Regions from separate parts of the Alteromonas sp. CNT1-28 genome, predicted to be linked through region 1. Evidence: predicted binding sites of a transcription regulator. Region 1 holds the regulator's gene; the other holds the start of a gene.
The links. The regulator sigma-54, encoded in region 1, starts transcription at its own class of promoters, with help from an activator protein. The targets are predictions, from matches to a motif close to GTTGGCACGNNNNTNGNNT.
Positions count from the first base shown of each region.

Region 2: MHN02_RS02125 (DUF3192 domain-containing protein) is a predicted target of sigma-54. The motif match lies at 6,054-6,072, and genes of this name have one in related genera.

Region 1 is NZ_JAKREZ010000006.1:250,310-258,306, forward strand. It holds gene MHN02_RS05835 (response regulator transcription factor) at 1-28, shown strand, start outside; gene mgtE (magnesium transporter) at 80-1,438, opposite strand; gene MHN02_RS05845 (HPr family phosphocarrier protein) at 1,613-1,885, opposite strand; gene rapZ (RNase adapter RapZ) at 1,885-2,730, opposite strand; gene ptsN (PTS IIA-like nitrogen regulatory protein PtsN) at 2,815-3,258, opposite strand; gene hpf (ribosome hibernation promoting factor) at 3,272-3,559, opposite strand; gene MHN02_RS05865 (RNA polymerase factor sigma-54) at 3,590-5,071, opposite strand; gene lptB (LPS export ABC transporter ATP-binding protein) at 5,145-5,870, opposite strand; gene lptA (lipopolysaccharide transport periplasmic protein LptA) at 5,873-6,427, opposite strand; gene lptC (LPS export ABC transporter periplasmic protein LptC) at 6,396-6,974, opposite strand; gene kdsC (3-deoxy-manno-octulosonate-8-phosphatase KdsC) at 6,971-7,519, opposite strand; gene MHN02_RS05890 (KpsF/GutQ family sugar-phosphate isomerase) at 7,520-7,997, opposite strand, start outside.
Region 2 is NZ_JAKREZ010000002.1:96,386-104,382, reverse strand. It holds gene dapD (2,3,4,5-tetrahydropyridine-2,6-dicarboxylate N-succinyltransferase) at 1-304, shown strand, start outside; gene MHN02_RS02155 (flavodoxin) at 435-884, opposite strand; gene truC (tRNA pseudouridine(65) synthase TruC) at 951-1,766, opposite strand; gene MHN02_RS02145 (YqcC family protein) at 1,783-2,127, opposite strand; gene MHN02_RS02140 (DUF3549 family protein) at 2,338-3,387, shown strand; gene MHN02_RS02135 (DUF3301 domain-containing protein) at 3,388-3,690, shown strand; gene MHN02_RS02130 (GNAT family N-acetyltransferase) at 4,688-5,335, opposite strand; gene MHN02_RS02125 (DUF3192 domain-containing protein) at 5,556-5,921, opposite strand; gene MHN02_RS02120 (hypothetical protein) at 6,196-6,531, shown strand; gene syd (SecY-interacting protein) at 6,591-7,127, opposite strand; gene queF (NADPH-dependent 7-cyano-7-deazaguanine reductase QueF) at 7,273-7,997, shown strand, end outside.

The sequences.
Region 1 (7,997 bases):
ATATATAGAGAAAGCGCTTATTGCATGAGTGTTGTTTAGCTCACCCATGCCCTATCAGGCATGAGAGTTCAAAATTAACTTAAATTAGAAACAGCGTCGCAGTACCTAAGAAAGCAAAAATACCCACTACATCGGTTATCGTAGTTAAGATAACACTGCCAGCTAGGGCAGGGTCTATCTTAAGACGCTTCATGATCATAGGTAAGGTTGCGCCCGCTAAAGCAGCTGCAATCATGTTTACCATCATGGCAAAGGCAATAATTACGCCCAGCATGTAATCTTGTTTCCATAACGCGATGACAGAGGCAATAAGCACCGCCCAAATGGCACCGTTTAAAAAGCCGATGGATATTTCTTTACTGATAAGCCATCGTGAGTTACTCGCGTTAACATGGCCTAGTGCCATACCGCGAATAACTAGCGTTAGCGTCTGATTACCCGCTACACCGCCCATACTGGGGACAATGGTATTTAATATAGCTAACACAGCCAGTTGGCTGAGCGTTGCTTCAAATAGATCACTCACCATCGCAGCCATTAGCGCCGTCACTAAGTTTACCGCCAGCCACACCGAGCGTCGTTTGGTACTTTGCATAACGGGTGCAAAGGTATCTTCGTCGTCATCAAGACCCGCCATACTCATCATCGAGTGCTCGGCGTCCTCACGAATAATATCAACCACGTCATCAATGGTAATTCGGCCCACTAAGCGATGGTTTTCATCTACAACAGGTGCTGAAAGCCAATTGTATCGCTCGAACAGGCTTGCGACTTCATCGTCTGGCATATTCACAGGAATCGCTTCAGATTCCTCGTCCATAACGTCAGACACTTTATCGTCGGTATCTGCGGTGAGTAAACGGGTAACCGGAACAATACCAACAAGGTTGTCAGTTCGGTTTACCACGTAAAACGTATCCGTATTCTCAGGTAGCTCACCTTTTAAGCGGATATAGCGCAGAACCACGTCAATGGTCACATCTGGACGTAATGTGATGGTGTCGGTGTTCATGATGAAACCAGCGGTTTCCTCACCGTAAGACAGCGCTTGCTCTGCGCGCACGCGATCTTGTGCATCCATCGAATCTAGAATATCGGCCAATACTGGCTCGGGAAGGCTGCTTAGCGTCTCTGCTAAGTCATCGGTATCCATCTCTTCAAGTGCGTCAACCACATTAGCGGGAAGCATTTTTGTAATGATACCGTTTCGAACATCGTCAGACAGTTCTTCTAAAATGTCGCCGTGAAAGTCACCATCAATGAGCTCCCATAATTCGTCACGGGTTCTGCTTGGGCTAGATTCAAGAATGTGGGCGACGTCTGAAGGCGGTAATTCAAGCAGAAGCTTACGTACAGATACGAATTGACCGTTGGTCAACGCAGCGTTGAGTGCGCGTAACTGAGTTTGTACGTATTTAGAAACAAGCGCTTCTGCCATAAGGCGTTATTCCTACAAGCTAAAAGATGAACAATGCAGGCCATAGAGCCTAAGTGGGCGTAGAATATCGCAATTATGATGAGTCTGTCATGATAATTGCGTAGGTTTTGCGCAGGATTTTAAGATAACTGCGCTAAGTGTTGATTAATTGGTCAATGGATTGGGCAAGTAAGACTATTCGTCTTCGTTAAATCTGCCCTCAATAAGCTCTTCAATAGCAGCAAGTGCATCAACAGCATCACTGCCGTCCACAATCACATCTACCTGTTCACCTTGATGGCTTTCAAGCATCATTAATCCCAATACACTGCTTGCGTCTGCTTCTTTATCGCCTTTTTTTAAGATGATTTTAGCGTCGAATTGATTAGCCAGTTTAACCAGTTGGGTCGCCGCTCTTGCATGCAACCCTAACTTATTGACGATAGTTAGCGTTTTTTGAATAGTCATTACTGATTCAGCTCTCTATGGCGAATTTGTACATCAGGGTGTATTTCACTGAAGGTTTTCGACAGGGTCTGTGCGATATAAACCGAACGGTGTTGGCCACCAGTACAGCCAATGGCTACGGTTACGTAACTTCTGTTATTGCGCTCTAAATGAGGCAGCCATGTCGTTATTAAATTCTGAATTTGCCAAATGAACTTGGTCACTACAGGCTGCGACCCCAAAAATACTTCTACTGGTGCGTCTAATCCGGTCAGATGTTTAAGGTCGGGCTCCCAGTGGGGGTTAGGTAAAAAGCGGGCATCAAAAACGTAATCCGCATCTTTAGGAATACCGTGCTTAAAGCCAAACGACTCAAACACAAGCACAAGGCGTGAGCTTTTCTTACCCAGGATACGCTCTCGAATTAACTCAGCCAGTTGGTGAATGGTAAGCTTATCTGTGTCTAAATATAAATCTGCGCGTTCAGCAATAGGAGCAAGTAGGGCAGACTCGGCTTTAATGGCTTCTGAAAGCGATTTATTAAGCTTGGCGAGAGGGTGAAGACGACGTGTTTCGCTAAAACGCTTAACCAGTACATCATCGCTCGCGTCAATGTAAACAATGGTCATCGACCACGAAGAAGGCAGGTAGTCTAGAATTTCTACCAAATCGTCAGGATTTTTAGGTAAGTTTCTCACATCGATACTTACCGCAACCTGATCGTACTCGTCAACAACTGTATGGGTTAAGGTGGGAAGTAAGTTTACCGGGATATTATCAACACAGTAATAACCTAAATCTTCCAATGCGCGAAGTGCGACAGACTTACCAGACCCCGAACGACCACTGATTATTATCAGCTTCACCTACTTTCTCCCTAATACTCTGGTTTTATCACATACGCCTTGTTGAATTAGGCGCCCACTAAACGGTTAATAGGCGCTTAATGTTTAACTTAATGCAGATAGAATATCGTCGCTTGTCGTTGCGCGACGTATTGCTTTAATCGTTTCTTTGTCGCTTAGTTTACCAGCCACGGTGGCCAGCGTTTGAAGGTGTCCTTCGGTCTGTTCCTCGGGAACGAGTAGCGCAAAAAAGATGTCTACGGGTTTCTCGTCAAGGGCGTCGAAGTCAATTGCTGGCGTGCTGGTTACAACAATGGCAATCACTTTCTCGAGGCCCGGCAGGCGCCCGTGGGGCAGGGCGATACCATTGCCAATGCCTGTACTACCCATACGCTCTCGAGCCATCAAACTGTTGAGTACCGTTGCCTGATCAATGTTCTCGTTTTGCTTGGCAGCGATATCAGCGATGATCTCAAGAATTCGCTTTTTACTATTACACTGAACCGCACACTCGGTGCGGTCCAGACTTACGATGGCTTGTATATCCATGCTTAATTAACTACTAATGTTTTTTCAGTTTTTCCTTATGCTTGATTACCTGCCGGTCGAGTTTATCAACCATGCTGTCAATCGCCGCATACATGTCGGTATTTTCTGAGGATGCGAATACTTCAGCGCCACTTAAATGAACGGTCGCTTCGGCTTTTTGATTTAATTTTTCAACGTTCAGGATGACATGCACATTAGAAATGTGATCAAAGTGACGTTCAAGTTTGCTGAACTTCGTATCGACATAATTACGCAAAGAGTCGGTGATTTCGACATGATGACCAGTAAGGTTGATTTGCATATTTCGTCTTCCTTATATTATTAAGCCCGATTAAATAAGGCTTTTGCGTTGGTTCGACGGCGGGATCGACAACGATTCCCGGTACTTTGCTATTGTTCGCCGGGCAACTTTAATGCCTTGTTCGGCCAACAATGAAGCAATCTTGCTATCACTTAGCGGCTTGCTAGGCTTTTCAGCGGCCACTAATTTCTTGATCAATGCACGAATCGCTGTAGATGAACATTCACCACCAGACTCTGTTGCAACGTGGCTTGAGAAGAAATACTTCAATTCGAAGATTCCACGTGGCGTATGCATGTACTTTTGCGTTGTCACTCGCGAAATAGTGGATTCGTGCATATCTACCATTTCTGCGACATCATTTAGCACCATTGGTTTCATCATTTCCGGGCCGTGCTCAAAAAAGCCCATTTGCTGCTGCACAATGCAGTTTGCAACCTTCATTAAGGTTTCGTTACGAGATTCAAGGCTCTTTATGAACCACTTAGCCTCTTGCATGTGTGAGCGGATGAATTGTGAATCGCTACTATTCTTGGCACGGCGACTCATTGCAGCGTATTGTTGATTTACGCTTAATTTAGGCAGACTGTCGGGGTTCAGCTCAACCACCCAACGGCCATTTTTCTTGGTTACTGAGACATCAGGAATAACGTACTCAGGCTCTTTAGTAACTAAAGCACTACCTGGGCGAGGATTCAAGGTTTGCAGTAAACGCATTGCCTCGCGTAGCTGATCTTCTTTCAATCGGCTTTTACGCATAAGCGTACGATAGTCTTTGCTGCTCAGTAAGTCAGAGTACTCTTCAATTAGTTGCTTTGCTTCAGCAAGCCACGGTGTGTCTTCTGAAAATTGGCGCAATTGCACCATCAAACATTCTTGTGGAGAGCGTGAGCCAGAACCAATAGGGTCGAACATCTGAATGCGCTTTAGCACACATTCTATTTCGTCCATTTCAATCGGCTCTTCCATATCATCATCGTTAACCGCTTCTAAAATATCATCAAGGGTAACGGTTAAATAACCTGACTCGTCAATAGAGTCGATGATTGCTGTAGCGATTGCGCGATCGGTATCCGAGAAATGGGTAAGGCGCATTTGCCAAAGAAGGTGCTCTTGAATATCTTCAGTAGTCTCACCTTGGAAGATTTGCTCGTCGTCATTGGATGGACCCGGAGCAGGCGAAGATGAAGCAGAATAGTATTCGTCCCATGTGCTGTCGATTGGCAGCTCATCGGGAAGATCGTTTTTCTCAAGTGCATCGCCGGCTTCTAGTGTGTCACTAGATGCAGAAGCAGTGGCCTCAGAGCCGCTGTCATCGTTGTCGATATTGTTCTTTTCTAGTTGCGGCTCGTCGTTACCTTCTTCAACTTCTAATAGCGGATTAGAATCGAGCGCTTCTTGGATCTCTTGTTGAAGATCAAGTGTAGAAAGCTGCAGCAGTTTAATGGCCTGCTGAAGCTGTGGTGTCATGGTAAGTTGTTGGCTAAATTTTAGCTGTAAAGATGGTTTCATCTACGTCTTATTTAAATGCTCTAAATTGAATATACCAGAGCGAAACTGAAAAATGACAATTCGGTTACATTAACTATAGCCTGAATTGTTCGCCTAGGTATACATCCCTTACTTTTTGATTACTTAAAACCTGTTCCGCCGTTCCTTGCGCAATAAGCTCGCCATGACTCACAATGTACGCCTTTTCACAAACATCCAATGTCTCTCGTACGTTATGGTCTGTGATAAGGATTCCAATACCCCTATCGCGAAGATGTTGTATTATCTTCTTTATATCATTAACTGATATTGGATCAACACCAGCAAATGGTTCGTCTAACAAAATAAATTGCGGTTTTGCTGCCAGAGCGCGGGCAATCTCAACGCGTCGGCGTTCGCCCCCTGACAAACTCATCCCCGTACTATTACGTATATGGTTAATATTAAATTCATCAAGTAGCGCATCAGCTTCTTCTTCTTGCTGTTGTGAATTTAAATCTTTACGGGTTTGCAAAATGGCCATGATATTTTCATGCACTGTGAGCTTTCTGAAAATAGAGGCTTCCTGCGGTAGGTAGCCAATTCCGCGGCGTGCGCGCTCGTGCATGGGCTGATGAGTTAGCTCATTGTCGTCGATTTCAATCTTGCCTTTATCCAGATTCACTAAACCAACAATCATGTAGAATGTGGTGGTCTTACCAGCGCCATTTGGGCCAAGAAGACCAACAATTTGACCCGTTGAGACAGACAGACTTACATCTCGAACAACCTGTCTTGACTTGTAAGCCTTAGCAAGATTTTTAGCGCTCAAAGTTGCCATTGCTATTCATTGCCCTCGTTGTCTTTTTTGTCTTTCTTAGACGAAGTTTTGCGAATGGTCTCAGGTGTGAATACTGTGGTCACTCGACCCTCACCATCCTTACCTGCGCCGCCAGTCGCTAGCAATTGCTCGGTAATCATATCGAACGTGATGTTGTCACCCTGTACTTTACTGGTGTCTTGTTTCAACTCTGCGTTTCCGGCAAGAGAAATCGTTCGGTTCACCACTTCATAGCGTATTTCATTAGCTTTTGCCGAAACTGGCGTGCCGTCTTCCAATTGCTGGGAATAGCTTGCAGGCTTTCCTCTAGCAATAAATATTTCACGACCACCACCGTCAGTGGCAATTACTTCCACTTCGTCAGCTTCAATAACCAAAGAGCCTTGAGTTATGAGTACGTCGTCTTTGTACAACGCGGTTTTATTTTTACCGTCGATAAACTGGGTGTTCGAGCCTATTTTTATGGGCTGCGAAAAATCATCTTCACTGGCGTGTACCGCACCGCTAGCGATGGCAAGCAATAAACTAGTTGCTAGGGGAATAAGTGGTTTGTACATGATCTAAAAGCTCGTATTCTTGTGTGCGTAAATTCGCGTTAAACCCATTACTTAAAATGACATATTGGGTGCCCAGTATTTCAACGGGTTGGTCAGATGTCATTTGCTTGGTTTCTAAATTAATTTGAATGTACTCGGTCGATATACTTCTGACAAAGTCATCGCCAGTTTGGTTCTCAATATTAACTTGGTTTTCCAGCTGGATTAGCTCGTTATTGTATAGTGTACCTTCATCAGCGGTTACCACCCATGGTGATGACGCGTTTTCTGTATAAAGGGTGTATTTAGGTTGCTGAAACAATACAAAGCCAAGCTGGTCGTAATGCTCCATCGACTCTGCAAATACTTTGTGATTTAACTCACCGTCTTGATTGTACAGCGTAGTGGTTAGATTTTTTGCTTTGTAGGCGGGCTTTAGCGCATCGTTTTCACGATTTCCCTGCGTTTCAGGCTGCTCTTCCATCCACGTAGGGATGTACATCAGCATCGCCAGAATAAATAGCGCTGATATACTTAATCCTAAGCGATTAAAGCCAAACAGGCTCATACACTAGCTCCAAAAATCTCATTTGCTACCCCTTTGGCCTGCAAAATGGTATCCGATATTTCTCGGACCGCGCCAAACCCACCGGGAAGGGTCGTAATCCAGTTTGCTTGTTTTGCTACGTAAGGATGGGCATCGGCAACCGCAATTTTAACTGAAACGTGCTTGTACATACCCGTATCTGGCATGTCATCACCTACCGCAGCCACTTCGTCAGTGTTTAACTCAAGGTGTTTCATCAGGTCGCTAAGCGCGTCTGCTTTATTCTCTTCGCCTTGAATTATATGTGCAACATTCAGTGCCTTCATTCTATTTTCAACAATGGCAGAGCGACGTCCAGTAATTACCGCGACATTCACTCCATTGCTCACTAGCGCTTTTACACCATATCCATCACGGGTATGGAATGCTTTAAGTTCTTCACCGTCGTTACCTAAGTAAATTCGACCATCTGAGAACACACCATCAACGTCGCATACCAGCAACTTTATCTTGGCTAGTTTTGCGAAAAGCGAGTCATTTATTTCCGTGTACAAGGTGGTTGTCATTTAAAGCACTCCTGCTTTTAATAGCATATGCATGTTAAAGGCCCCAACAGGTTTGCGCTTATCGTCAGTAACCATTAACGCACTAATTTTATGGGTTTCCATCAAATTCAGGGCTTCTACAGCCAGCTGACCTGCGGTGGTAGTCTTGCCGCCTTTAGTCATTACTTCTTCTACTGTCGCACTGTGTACGTCTACGCGGGCATCGAGAATTCGTCGTAGGTCGCCATCCGTAAAGACGCCTGTCAGCGTACCGTCTGCCGCTATCACGCCTGTCATACCCAGTCCCTTTTTAGATATTTCCAGCAGTGCGTCAGCAACAGAAGCACTGGCATGGACAAGGGGGATATCACTGCCGCTTTGCATGATATCGCTAACTTTAAGCAGAAGTTTTCTGCCTAAACTACCGCCTGGGTGCGAAAGCGCAAAGTCATCTGAGGTGAAACCTTTTTGGTCGAGCAGTGCTACCGCAAGCGCATCA
Region 2 (7,997 bases), on a different contig from region 1:
CCCCACCATTATTGAAGATAACTGCTTTATCGGCGCGCGTTCTGAAATCGTAGAAGGCGTGATTGTTGAAGAAGGTTCTGTTATCTCAATGGGCGTTTACATCGGTCAGAGCACGCGTATTTATGACCGCGAAACCGGTGAAGTTCACTATGGCCGTGTACCAGCAGGTTCAGTAGTCGTGGCGGGTAACCTGCCAAGCGCAGATGGTAAATACAGCCTTTACGCCGCTATCATCGTGAAGAAAGTAGATGCGAAGACCCGCGCGAAAGTAGGTATCAACGCGCTACTTCGCGGCGTAGAATAAGCAGTATTTCTGGCTTATCGCTAACGGCTCGGGTTAATTTCAATTAGCCGGGCCACATGCTGAAAGACTCACAAATTAAAAGAGGCGCTTATGCGCCTCTTTCTTTTCGTAATCACGACACTTCTAAGACTTAAGCCAGCAGCTTATCTTTAATGGTGTTAACCCACTCTACTACGTCTTTTTCGGGCTCTAGGGTTTCAATCGCGTCAACCTCTAACATATCGGCAACTGCGTTACCTTGTAGCTCGGTCAGTAACGCTTGAAACTGTTTACCCGCACCACAGAAACTATCGCCATAGCTGCTATCGCCTAGCGCTGCTACCGCGAATGGCTTGCCGGTTAGCATAGGCGATTCGTCTTTCAGATCTGAAAACACAAACTCAAGGTTTGGTGGTACATCGCCCTGCCCTGTTGTAGAGGTAATGATCAAAAGTGCGTCAGCATCAGTAAAATCTGCAACCGACGGGTCGCTTTCTAGTGAGCAATCCACGCCCTGTTCAGCTAAGTTCTCTTCCACCTGCTCAGCTACGTGTTGCGCATTGCCGTAAACTGTACCCGCAATAATTTTCAATGTTGCCATTTTTACCTCTTAAACCAATGATCGTCGCCTTTGTCGACAGGCGGAAATTCTTACTATTTTATCAACCTAAACGCAAAACGGCGCTAATTTTTCGAGCCATAGTCGCATTTCACTGTGCATCTGTGAATTAATCGTTACCCACTTTCCAGTGATAGGATGAGAAAAGCCCATTTGAGTACAACTTAAGGCCAAATTGTTAAAATTAAAGTGCTGCTTGGCGAATTTGTTTTGTTTGCCGTCCCCGTGGGTCGTGTCGCCGATAATGGGGTGACGAATATGAACCATGTGCCGACGAAGCTGATGTTTACGACCGGTACTAGGAGAAAGCTTAACTAGCGAATATCGTGCACTTTGGTATTTGCCCACAGGCTCAGGCACTTCGAATTTTGCCACTGACTGATACATAGTTGATGCTGGTTGTGGCGGCTGCTGCGGGCGCTTATGCTTGTCTGCAATTTTGTCGTAGCGGTATTTTAGGGCGTAATCGATATACCCTGTGTGATGCACAAAACCGCGAACTATAGCGTGATACGTTTTTACTACCTGCTTGTCCATCATCTGCTGTCCAAGCTTTGCTGCAATTTCTGAGCTAAAGCTAAACACCAGCACACCTGAAGTGGGTCGGTCTAAACGATGAGCAGGATAGACGTGCTGGCCTATTTGGTCTCTAAGTGTCTGTACTGCGAACACCGTTTCATGTCTATCAATCGGGCTTCTGTGTACTAGTAGGCCAGGCGGCTTCTCAATCGCGATGATATGTTCATCTTGGTACAGCACAGGTAAATGAAGAGCATTAACGCTATCTTCCTCACCAACGTCTACCTTTCCTATTGTTTGCTCATCTGAATGCACAGTTAATTGGCCTTTTAAATCGTTCTGCATAGTGCGTTGTGTTTACTCACCCAATGTCTCCATTGGCAATATTATCAATAACTTGAAGCTGGGACAGAGTGCGCTGATGCGCCGATGACAGATATATTTCTGCTGCGGGCGCAATTTGCATGGGTGGTAAAGGCATTTCCTGTTTCAACAAAATGCGCATTTTGGGTATAAAAATAAAAGCCAACCAACTCTCAAACGCTAAACAGTCGACCGCAAAAGGAACCGCACTTTCCATAGCATTATTTAGGTCTTGTTCCGAAGGCTCTTCATTTGGCCAAATACCATCCTGATACATGTCTGTTTCTAATTGTATCAATGCTTTACTTAATGCTATGTGATGAGTGCTATTCGTTTTAATCACATCCTCTCCGCAATTCAAAAACGCTTCTATTTCGAAGCGCGCAGTATATCAGGGGCTAAAGGTCAACATAAGTCCGCGTGTCTTATCGTTGAATTTCTTCTGCTGTGATACCATTACCCGTCTTTGTTGGCGGTATCTCATCGATGTGCCCCTTTGAATAGATGTGACAGCCTGGCAAATTTTGATTAAAGCAGTATTTTGGAACGAGTTATGAGCGCTAACGGTATTAATTCTATCAGCGAGTTTTTGTTACATGCAGGCACTGAATATCAGGTTTTTGATTTAGGTCGTCGCCTTGAACCCACCGATAGTCAAACCTTTCTAGAAATAGAAAACGGCAGTGCTTACGCGCCCTACCCTCGTCAGCAGCATGCGTGGTTCGGCATCGTCTTTTGGAATAAAAATGCCTCCACGCAACACTATATTTGGTTTGTGAAACTGCCGCTTGATGAGCAAGGCTTAGTGGTGGCCGCAGCAAGAAATCATTTTCTAGAGATCATAGTTGATGCACTTGGTCAGTCTGTTGCTGAAGATACTGAAAACGCGCAAACTTTGCCTGATAATCCTTATTCGTTTGTTCCCAATCAATCGCAGCTCGCTCAATTTAACGCATTAGTTAAACGCACCCTAAACCAACCTTTAAGTGAAGAGTCGCAGAAAGTTGAGGCCTACATTCAAGCCCCGCAACTTGTTGATTGGCAGCAAATATCCATGCAGAGCGTGGCCGACTTTGTACATAGCCTAAGCCATCACCCCAAACAAGATGTATTAGCGCAGGCAATTAAAAACAACACCTCACTTTACTCGGACGTTTTCCTTAACACATTGATGGAAATGAGTGAAAGCGTTTCTCTGCCTGAAAATTTATTAGCGGCGTATTTGGATGAGATAGATAAAAGTGACGAAATCAATTTAGCGGCGCTAAGAGGCACGTCAGAGGGTACCTTTAACCCGACCATTAACAACAAACTACTCGAACTATTAAAAAGCGAAAAGTCGCAGAGACTTGATATTTTAAGCGTTATTGCAGCACGTCATTTCGAGCAAATGGAACCACTACTGCTTAGTGCCTTTTTAGAGCAGGCGGCAAACGTTGATGAAAAAGAGGGTCATAAGGGCGCCTTATTCGCAGGCTTCTTTTCAGATTTAGTACAAGTCCCGAAGTTACGCAGACAAGTGCTAACACTCCTGCATTCCAAAGCCAACCCTCAGATTCTCAGCAATGCATTTCAACAATTGTTTGCACAAGCGAGAAAGTAAATGACGTTACTTGAGTTAGTGGTGTGGATGGTTATTGGGTTTACTGGCTATCAGTTTTGGCGCATTCGAGCCATTTCTGAGCAAACAAACACTTACCTAAAGCAATACTGCGATAAACACGGTTTACAATTGCTGAGTGTGGCAAGAGCTAAAACACGATTTTCATTCAAATATGGAAAGCCTGACTGGCACAGTGTATTCAACTTTGAGTTTTCGAGTAATGGTGAGGATCGATATACTGGGGAAGTTGAATTGATAGGTGTAAGGGTTATGCGAACAGAGGTGCCGCCGCATAGAGTTTAAGCTTCTATGTCAAAAAGCGTGAGCGGTTCTTAATTCACCATTCAGGTCAGGTTTTACATAACAAATGCATACGGATTGGTAATAAACAACGCAAAAAAAAAGGGGAACCTAGCGGCTCCCCTTTTTCCTGGAATTTTGAGTATCCTTCTCCGCGATCCTTTGCGACTAAAATCTTCCCGATTAAAATCCGTATACGCCCCTTTCCATCTACTCTCGCGCCTTCCTGTGCGAGCTACACTTCCATGCGTAGGTCCCTTTCCTTTTTTCCTAAATTACTGCACATCCTACATGCAGTGTTCCTCATCCTGAGGCTGTCCTTGTCAGGCTCCGCTGACGATCCCTTCCTTCGTTCCATTTTTCGCTGTACATCCTGCTACAGCTTTGCCAATCCCTTAGCATGTCCTTCTTTCGTCCTTGGTTTGCTCGTCCATGCAAACTAGAAATTCCTTAATGGCTATCCTGCCGTTGGCTTCTTGCCTCTAGCTCCTTGCTAGCTCTCGTCCATTTTTCCCTGCTACATCCTGTATGCGAAGTCCTTTCACATTTTACGTCCCTGAATCCCTTTATATCCTTTAAAATCCGTTTCTAACATCCTGTTAATGCAGTGTCCTATCTGCTTTCCTTTCCCTTTCCCCACTGCCTTGTGGGAGTCTCATCCTTAAGTTGTCCTAACTTATTCCGTTGATGATCCTTGACTCAATCCGTGACTCGTCGTGTTTCCTTGTGACATGTTCATAGTATCCCTTCCAATTATTACCGCCATATTGAATTACAGAGATTTAAGAAAGATTCTTGTACGACTTTTGACTAATTTTTAAAAACTTCAATATAATCAATAACTTTATACTTTAGTATAAATTAATCTTTCATCATTTAGGTAAGATCACTCACAGCGTTTGTAGGAAATGTCTTACAAACGCTGTAGTAAATTTGGTGTAAAGATTGGAACTGCAACGTATGACGTTTTGGTAGGAGTATCACAACGAATAAAAAAACATCATTTTAGCCTGAACATTACCTCACCGTTCACATGAGAAAGGCTTAGTTGTCCTACAACCTGATAATTGTCATCGTTAAAGAAAGCGCGATGTTTTTCTATAGTCACGAATACCGAAACACCCTCACTTTTTTCATCTTCCTCTACCACGCTATCAATAGCGCCAAGTAAAATATGCCCAAGCCCATGATGTTGATAATCTGGATGTACTGCAATGAAACTCAGCATGTGGAAGTTATCGGCGGGAACTAATGCTCGCACTTTTTCTTCTTTCTCTAGCATTTGCTTTGTACCGAACAAACCTGCCGTTAAAAGCATCCGCAATCTCCAGTGCCAGTAACGTCCTGAACCAAATGCTGCATCGGGCGCGGTCAAGCATGCAACGGCAATAAGCCGCTCATCATCGAACAGGCCAATCATCGGCTGCTCTGCAACCCAAAATGCATTGAGCTCTTCACGGATAGCTGACCGTAGACGGCTTTCATAACCTTCTTTTTCTGCTTGGAAAATGTCAATGAACAATGGGTCATCTACATACGCATTGTAAAGAATAGAGGCGGCAACTTTGAGATCATCTACAGATAGATAGATTGCTTTAACCGTGTCTTGCAAGGGGGCTATTGCATTATTAATAGCATCAGTATTCATCAGGGGCTCCTTGTACGCAAAGTTATACAACTGCTTTTACCCATTTAAACAAAATGAGAGAAGTGGACACTACCGCACAACTTTTATCATTGCGCCAACCACCCACTTAAACTGATTAAACTTTAGCCTACGCGAAAAACCCCTGCATGTTAACTTTTTATTAACATTTAAAAACAGTTAGTAATGCATACTTTCGTAATCAATTACCAACTAACGATTATTAGTGCATTAAGCTATAAGCACTGTCACCCCAGCCAACTAAGTTTCCATTTCTGAAAACCAACGGCGTACACTCGTCTTTTGTGGTGATACCATCGCCCATCGTTTTTTGAGTTCGGTAGTAAAGTACGCGATATGTGCCGTCTTGCTTTTCGAACAGTTCATTGAAATCCGCAACGCCCATTTTTCTCAATACACTTTCGTAAGTTGTCCCTGTTTCAAGATTCGCAATGTGTTTACGATTGTTAAACTCTCTGCCTTCCCAATCAGCACCATAGTGACTATCTGAACCGCCACCTACTGATACGACACAACCTGAAAGCAAAACTGAAGATGCCAAAGCTACTGAAAGAAGAACCGTTTTCATGTGAATTCCTTAATTATGTGTGTTGTTTTTATTCGATACTACGCCTACTTTGTGAACCGACACTGAATAGACATAAATACGCTAACGTAAGAACCACTGCGTTTATGCGTGATAATGTAAGTTATGATTGGTAAACAAGATTAAGGCCAAAAATTAAATCATTGATTTTTATAATAATCTTAATAACACCATTCTACGAAGACTTTGAAAAATAGTGAAATCAGTAACTTATTAGTGAAATTGACTACGTAGACAGGCTACACTGCGACTATTCATGACTTTGAACCATTTTCGTATTATGAGTAACGCTAACCTGCAGCAACTTCACGTTTTGTGCCTTCAAATGCATAAAGAAGGAAAAACACCGTCCGTAGGCATTTTACGTGCAAAAGCTCCCTTTAAGGTATCGGTAACCGAAGCTATTGAAGCGATTAAGCGATTTAACGCACACAAACCTAAGCTAGAGGTATCTAACGAAGAAAACGTAGCGCAACAAAATCCTGTCGCCACAACTGATGAGCCGGGCAATTTGCATGCACGGGTAGAGACGTTAGAAAAAGAAGTGGCGGAGTTAAAGCGGGCGCTACATAAAATTATTAACGCCCAATAGCTTTTAGTCTTGCAGGCCGGTAATTTTAGGTCTGATTGACGTCAGTCATAGCGTCAACGTCATATAGCAGGTGTAAGTTGCTCAATAAACACCGCAAGAGATGGCGCAAGAATTTTGGCAGGCTCTCTGCCAACCTGCTCGAGTGCCACTTCGCCACTTTCGTTGACAACGGTTAAAATAAAATCTTCTTCGTCAGTTAAACCAAAAAACAATGTTGGCGCTTGCCTAAGTCTTTGCTTCATCAACAAATGCCCAATCAAGTTTTGCTGTAATCTTTCAAAATCTTCGGTATTGAAAACTTGAAGCAATTCACAGCGACCTTGCGGGGCGTTAGCCTTTAAATTATCGCTGTAGTAACGAGTAAAATACTCGCAGTAGTCAGGATTTAGCTTTAGCGATAATGCCTCTTCAACATTACTGAAAGACTGCACAGGCGATTGAAGCGTAGGAGACCATCTAACAAGTTCACCGTCTTGCGCCGTCGTCTCATAGCACGGCGAGGGCCACTCGCTATCAAATGCTATCTTGAGTCCCTCGGCCTGTTCGACATAAGATGATACAAATTTATCTAATTGTGCTGAAATTGTTAGAGCCATTATGACGTTACCTGCGTATTTTTGGGGTACACTATACAACTAAACAGTTAAGTCAATACTGGGGTTAATTCTACTGTGCTGTAAGACTGTGTGTCGCTGTGCAGTTCAACACTTTTAATCCCGCGTAGATGCATAAAAGGTTCTTATGTCGACGGACAACTCACCTCAAAAAATTACTATCTCTGCACCTGATGACCTCTCTTTGGGTAAACAGGTTGACTATGAATTTGAATATAATCCTGACTTGTTGCAAGGCGTGCCGCGCAGTCTAAGTCGTGATACGTTGAACCTGGCTGGCTCCGGTTTACCTTTTGATGGTATCGACACTTGGACAGGATACGAACTTTCTTGGCTAAATTTAAAGGGTAAACCTAATGTGGCAATTTTAGAATGCCACGTTCCTATCACCTCAAAGAATCTAATCGAATCAAAATCATTTAAACTGTATTTGAATAGCTTCAACCAAACAAAATTCGCTTCAGCAGAGGACGTACGACAAGTGCTTCAAGCGGATTTGTCAGCGTGCGCAGGGGAGCCTGTCGAGGTAAAACTAATTCTTCCAGAGCAGTTTTCTTCGCTACAATTCCAAGAATTTAACGGAACCTTGTTAGATAGTCTGGATGTAGAAATCGATCAATATTCCCCTAATACTCAATACTTGACTGTTGCGAAAAATGTAACAGGAGTTCAAGAGACGCTTGTTTCTCATTTACTTAAATCTAATTGTTTAATCACAAGTCAGCCAGATTGGGCTAGTATTCAAATAAGGTATGAAGGAAAAGCTATTGAACACGAAGGGCTTTTGAAATATCTAATTAGCTTTAGGCAACACAACGAGTTTCATGAGCAATGCGTTGAGCGCATTTACAA